DNA from 2 places in the Blautia segnis genome. Region 2 is predicted to be linked to the other one. Evidence: riboswitches for the same ligand, from Rfam matches in the RefSeq annotation. Region 2 holds a riboswitch; the other holds the start of a gene.
The links. A riboswitch is a leader RNA that binds a small molecule or an ion and turns the genes downstream of it on or off. The one in region 2 is predicted to bind tetrahydrofolate.
Positions count from the first base shown of each region.

Region 1: it holds a riboswitch for tetrahydrofolate, as region 2 does, so the genes downstream of both, H8S54_RS07785 (folate family ECF transporter S component) here and folE (GTP cyclohydrolase I FolE) in region 2, are expected to answer to the same signal.

Region 1 is NZ_JACOOT010000017.1:73,419-76,820, forward strand. Features, by position in the region: gene H8S54_RS07770 (amidohydrolase family protein) at 1-5, shown strand, start outside; gene H8S54_RS07775 (hypothetical protein) at 1-1,131, opposite strand, end outside; gene H8S54_RS07780 (hypothetical protein) at 1,131-1,352, opposite strand; THF riboswitch at 1,541-1,641, shown strand; gene H8S54_RS07785 (folate family ECF transporter S component) at 1,728-2,288, shown strand; gene H8S54_RS07790 (GNAT family N-acetyltransferase) at 2,482-3,243, opposite strand; gene H8S54_RS07795 (SGNH/GDSL hydrolase family protein) at 3,279-3,402, opposite strand, start outside.
Region 2 is NZ_JACOOT010000019.1:15,880-19,281, forward strand. Features, by position in the region: gene H8S54_RS08265 (hypothetical protein) at 1-298, opposite strand, end outside; gene H8S54_RS08270 (FKBP-type peptidyl-prolyl cis-trans isomerase) at 566-1,441, opposite strand; THF riboswitch at 1,617-1,713, shown strand; gene folE (GTP cyclohydrolase I FolE) at 1,884-2,441, shown strand; gene H8S54_RS08280 (HD domain-containing protein) at 2,438-2,935, shown strand; gene folP (dihydropteroate synthase) at 2,970-3,402, shown strand, end outside.

The DNA.
Region 1 (3,402 bases), on a different contig from region 2:
CTTGATGGATGTGTAGATATTGGATTGTTTTGATTTCGTTGGATCAAAGGTAATGAGGATGTTGGCGCCGGCAGCAAGACCGCTGGTAGATGTGTCCGATGCTCCTTCTGTAAAGCAGGTGATCGTTGCACCGTCCCCGGTCTGAATGGTTACGGTATTGGAGGTATGCCCTATAATGGTACCGTTGACTGTATAGGTAAGACCTCGGCTTCTGAAAGAATCCGGATCATCTCCTGTGACAGCAGTGACGGTGACGCCATTCAGGGTATTTTCCTGATATTGTCCCTGGTACGTGATGGACACGTAGGAGCCAGGTGCAGTACCTCCTTTGAAGTAAGAGGGGATCTGCGACAAATCTATATTTAGGGAACTGTCAGAACCAGGAGGAGATACAGTCAGGATATTGGAAGAAATATTCTGGACAGTTGCATGAAGCTGCTGCTCCTGGGGAACATCTGTGGAAGCCTCCTGAGTTGGCTCCAGGGTTGGTGTAGGATCCGGCAAAGTCAGAGGGTCAATGTCGGAGACACTTAATACCTTCAGATGGCTGGCATTCAGGGACGCATCCCCATCAGACCCGGATGAAAATTCTCCTTTAAAATTGATATAGACCCACGCACCTTGCCGAATACCGCCCTGATAATACTGTTCAGTTCCGGTTATTGGATAGGTGGCTGTCTTTCCTTGTTCATCTTTTATGGTGATGGTATTCGGTGTCAGTCCCTGTACTTCTCCATAAGCCTTGCGTACTTCCAGCTGATTTTTCTTGTGGAAGTCATCGACGACCTTTAGGGCTTTCACTGTGCTGGTATCTTCGCTGGAAAGCTGTCCCTCATAGATCACGCTGATCTCATCTCCGGTGATCATGCCGTCTTCACACTCAAGCGTGGCCTCAGATAAATCAAAGATATAGGTCTGTTCCTGGCTGCTCATAGTCAGGGCAGCACCGGTAAAGTCCTGAAGGATGCCTTTGACTTCATCCATATAGACACGCTGTCCTGGGGCTTCTGAAGTTTCCTGGACCGTATTTTGTGAAGTGTCTACATAGTCGGTAATGGCATCGCGGACTACGCATCCGGATAGTGAGAGCAGTGCACAGGAACAAACAAGTAGCTGGGTAAATTTTTTCATTAGTGTTTCATATCCTCCGAATCCAGAAATGGCACAGGAAGAAAATCAAAAACCTGTCGGCAGGCATCCCATTCTTCGCGGGTGTGCGGCATACGGTAGCCCAGTCCTGTGCATTCTGTAGTGGCATTGGTATTCAGGTAATTATCATAAAAAACATTGTACGGATTATGGCAGGAAGGCTGCTGGCTTTCTTGTAATTGGACAGAATATTTTGTGCTCATATAAAGACTCCTTTTTCTGGAAATTTACTCTTAACAGAGATTACTTTTAGAATATGCCAAAAGCGAAGGAGTATACACAAAATACACTGTCAATTGCGAAACTATAATCCGTCATTCAGTGTGAATATTATAACAAAAACGTATTGAAATTTCCATATTTTGTGCTATAATCGGCTTAAATAAATAATAGCGAAGTAGGAATTTATGCGTCAAGTGTTCACTGGCTGGGGAGTCGCCGTGAAACGAAAAGCAGTAGGCTGCTTACGATATATTTTCCGCACCCGTTGCTACATATGAGAACATCTCATAATGTGGAGGGATTATTATTTATGGTAACTACTCTGTTATTTTAATCATTATGGAGGTGTTTTTATTATGCGTAAAAACAAACAGACATGGAGCGTTAAGACGCTTGTATTTCTGGCACTGCTGGTTGCAATCCAGCTGGTTTTATCCCGTGTGCTGGTAATTGACCTTGGTGTATACCGTATTACACTTGGAACTATCGCAACTGTACTTGCCGGTCTTTGGATGGGGCCTGTTGCAGGCGGTGTAGAAGGCGGCGTGGCAGACATCATCGGATGTTTCATGAAAGGCTATGGCGTGAATCCTCTGATCACTTTATCTGCAATCACCTGGGGCGTAGTTGCCGGAGCAGCAGGCAAGCTGATGGCTGAGAAGAGCCGCAAGGTGAAAACTGTGATCATGTGCGCTGGAATCGTAATTTCCGGTGTGGTAGGAACCCTTGGATTTACCACTGCAGGTCTTGTCATGATCGGTTCTAATTTTTATGCGATCATGCCGGGACGTCTTGTGCAGTTTGCAATTATGACTCCAATTTACTGCGTGCTGACCAGTCTTCTTTATTTCAGCCCGCTGACCAGCATGGTTGTAGGAAATGTAAGATCAGCCAATCTGCAGAAAAAGACAGTATAAGACTGAGTAATTCATTTATAAATACATAACTTAACAGCATTACCCAATAAAAATCAAATATAGTATTTTATAAAAATACGATTCCCCCAAAAAAGACTGTGAAGATGTGCCCTGTTGACGGCACGGTTCACAGTCTTTTACGATTTAAGTATTTGAAAAAAATTGAAACAAAATCACATAATTACTTGATTGTTTAGACACGGTCAGTCTGGGTCTGAACGCGGAACCAGTATGTATAGACAAAATTCAGCCCAAGGGATTCATAAAGGCTGCGCGCAGGAGTGTTTCCCTCTACGACCTGAAGATAGGCACGTGTGGCACCTTTTTTCTTTCCTTCTTTGAGCAGTGCAGTGCAGATCTGGCGTGCATATCCCTTGTGGCGGAAATCCTCCCGTACATGAATGGCGTATAAGCCAATGTAATCACGGTCCAGAATGCCAAGCCCTGTGGCAATGATTTTTCCATTATTCCAGATAGAAGCACAGATAGTATCCTTCACAATTGCATGATACATAGAAGGAACCACTGCCCGGTGAACCGGATTTATGGTTCCCTTTAAATCGAAAAGACTCTCAATCCAGATATCCGGAATGTCATCCGTAAGCGTTACCAGATCATAGGAAGCGGACAAATCCGCATGCTCCAGATCAGCTGCCATAACATTGGTGGTATGCTGAATCTCATAGCCGCGGTTTTCCAGAACATAATCAAAATCCGGGGAAACCAGCGGACTGATCTTGAAAATAGCAGGGCTTCCAAGACGGGCATATTCCTGCTCACAGAAAGATACCTTTTCTCTCCAGGAAAGCGTGGAGGTGCCGAACTGTTCCACACTGTTGGTACGATGCGTATAAAAATAAGAAAAACGAAGAATCCATCCGTCATAAAGTTCCATTTTATGAGAGGGCCATGCATTCAGCGACATATCTTCGATTTCTTTAATTATTTTATCCATTTAAAAAACCTTCTTTGTTTTATTTATGATGGTAATTATACATAATTGTGCTCTGCAATGCAACTGTAAAGACGGTCAGCAAGGAACTGCTGGCCCTGGCGGGTAAGATGAACTCCGTCTGTGGTGATGGCGGAATATCCATATCTGCGCACTTCTTCG
Region 2 (3,402 bases):
TGGTATCCTCAGATTTAAAAACCGAAAAGCTGGTGATTTCACCTGTATCTGCATCTGTCTCAAAGGTTCCATCCGGATGAATGCACAAATCCGTATTCTCCTCACGTTGAGACATGGTTACATGGCAGTCTCCATTGGAATCAAAGCTTGCTTCATATGAGAATTCTGCTTCTGCAAGCAGCCAATGACCTTTTAGATCGCTGCCTGTAAGCGTTATGTCATTCCCGGCGAAAAGAGTTGCAGGAGTAAAGCAGATTGTAAGGATTGCAGCTGCTGGTATCAAAACTTTTTTTAACATGGAAAAACCTCCTGTAGCTGATATAATAGATTATAAAGCTATTATATCAGCCACAGGAGGGAATGAAAAGAGGCATGGTTGCAAAACTTTCCCAAAACCTGTTCACACAGCATGAACATTACCCTCTCGAATTGTGTGGATTAATAAATTTTTGCACAAAAAAAGCAGACAAAGGGATTCTTCTTAGACCCCATTGTCTGCTTTTCGCACAAAAATCATATTCGGTATTATAACCTGCATTGTTTTTATAATCAAGAAAAAACTATGTTATTTTACTTCAACAAGCTCGATTCTGAAGTTCAGTTCTTTTCCTGCCATTTCATGATTGGCATCAAAGGTAATGGTCTTCTCTTCCTTCGCTGTTACCTTAACCGGGAAAGGCTGTCCAAACTGATTAGACAAGTATACCTGCTGTCCTACAGTAAGATCCTCAGAACCTGGAAGCTGTGCGATTTCAACAGTAAAGATCGCATCCGGGTTAGGCAGCCCATATGCTTCCTCCGGCATCAGATGAACATCTACCACCTGACCTACCTCCATATTTGCAACTGCCGCATCGAAGCCTTTGATCATCTGTCCGGCTCCGCAAATGAATTCTAGCGGTTCCCCGCGGTCATAGGAGGAATCAAATTGAGTTCCGTCGTTAAAGGTTCCTCTGTAATGAGTGCGGCAGGTCTTTCCAACATTCGGTCCGGTGATCACAGGCTTAGAGCCGCATCCGCCGCAGCTGCCACCACAGGAGCCGCCATCTTCGTGGCTTCCACAGGAATGACCCTCCTCGTGATCTCCACAGGAATGGCCTTCCTCATGGTGATGGTGATTACAGTTGGCACCTGTTGATACAAGCTCACCGCGCAGGTAAGCCTCTACAGCCTGATCTGCATCTCCATTTGCTCCGGAGCATACTTCCACGCCAGCCTCTTTAAGAGCTGTCTGTGCTCCGCCGCCAAGACCACCGCAAATCAGCACATCAATGCCCTGCTCTCCAAGAAGTCCGGCAAGAGCGCCATGACCTAATCCATTGGAGCTGATCACTTCACTGGAAATGATCTTGTTATCCGCTACCTCATATACCTTAAAAAACTCTGTTTTTCCAAAATGCTGGAAAATATTTCCATTGTCGTATGTTGCTGCAATTTTCATATGTACAATCCTCCATTAATCATATGAGTTATAGTATAACGTGATAAGAGAATAAAAGCAAGGGGTGTTCTTTTAAGGACCCGGCAAATCCTTTTGGAAATTTTTTAATAAAATAATTAAAAAATCTTTTCTGTTGTTTCATAACGTGTTATACTTACTTTCGAATTGAATGATATGCAAAATAGGATTTTATGCGTTAAGTGTTCGGTGAATGGGGAGTTGTCACTGAAACGAAAAGCACGTCTTACGGTATATTATCCGCACCCGTTGCAAGCACTATAAGAGGATATCTCATATTGTGTCAGACAGTGTTTGGAAATTACGTCCAAACACTCTTTAGGGAATGTTTTCGACATACATTCTATCACAATTGGAGATATCCTTTTTCTTTTTGATATTAAAAGGATAATCTCCACAGCAAAATACAAAGGAGGTTATTTTAATGGTTGACAAACAAAAGGTAGAAGAGGCGATTCGTTTGCTTCTTGAGGGAATTGGCGAGGATATTACACGAGAAGGTCTGATTGATACTCCGGACAGAATCGCACGTATGTGTGAGGAAATCTATGGCGGTCTTGACCAGGAGGCTGACAAGCATTTGTTAAAACAGTTTCCGGTAGAGAACAATGAGATCGTATTGGAAAAAGACATTACTTTTTATTCTATGTGTGAGCATCATCTTATGCCCTTCTATGGGAAGGCACATCTTGCCTATATTCCGGACGGAAAAGTCACCGGCTTAAGCAAGCTGGCGCGCACAGTAGAGGTTTACGCCCGAAGACCACAGATTCAGGAACGGCTTACCGTACAGATCGCAGATGCGCTGGAACGTGCCCTTGCACCTAAGGGAATCATGGTAATGCTGGAGGCAGAGCATACCTGCATGACCATGCGCGGGGTTAAGAAGCCAGGAAGCAAAACCATCACCACTGTAACCAGAGGCGCTTTTAAGGAAGATAAGGAATTACAGAAAATGTTCCTTTCTATGGTTGGAAAATGAGCAGCTTCATATCCGAAACAAACCGTATTAATTTAATCTGGCAGCATCCCCTTTACCAGGAACACTGCCGGAAGATACAGGAGCTTGAAAGAGACCGGATTTTCTGCAGGCATACACCGGAGCATTTTCTGGATGTTGCAAGGCTGATGTATATTTATTCTCTGGAAGAAAAGCTTAATATATCCAGAGACATTATTTATGCTGCTGCTCTTCTTCATGATATTGGACGGGCGCAGCAATACACCTTTGATATTCCCCATGATACTGCAGGAGTAAAAATTGCAGAGGAAATTCTGGCAGAGCTTCCGTTTACTGAGCAGGAAAAAGAAGAAATACTCTCAGCAATCGGTCAGCACAGAACTGAGGCTGACGGTAATGCTCTGTCCCTTCTTTTATACAAGGCCGACAAAAAATCCAGAAATTGCTTTTTATGCGCCCAGGTTTCTGAATGCTACTGGCCTTCTGAGAAAAAAAACATGAAAATTGAATACTGATAGAAAAATAAAATAGGAAGGATGGTTTTTGCTTATGAAAATCGGAAACCGTTTATTTGATACAGAAAATCATACTTACATAATGGGTATCTTAAATGTTACACCTGATTCCTTTTCCGATGGGGGAAAATGGAATCATATAGATGAAGCCTTAAGACATACAGAGAATATGATTGCAGAGGGTGCGGATATTATTGATATTGGCGGCGAATCCACCCGCCCGGGACATACTCCTGTCAGTGCTGATGAAGAAGCCCAGCGTGTTCTGCCTGTTATTGAGGCAGTCAAAAAGCGTTTTGATATTCCCATTTCTGTAGATACCTTTAAAAGCAGTGTTGCAAAAAGTGCTATCCAGGCCGGAGCAGATCTGGTTAATGATATCTGGGGACTAAAGTATGATTCCCAGATGGGGGCGGTAATTGCAGAATCTGATGTGGCATGCTGTCTTATGCATAACAAATCCAACA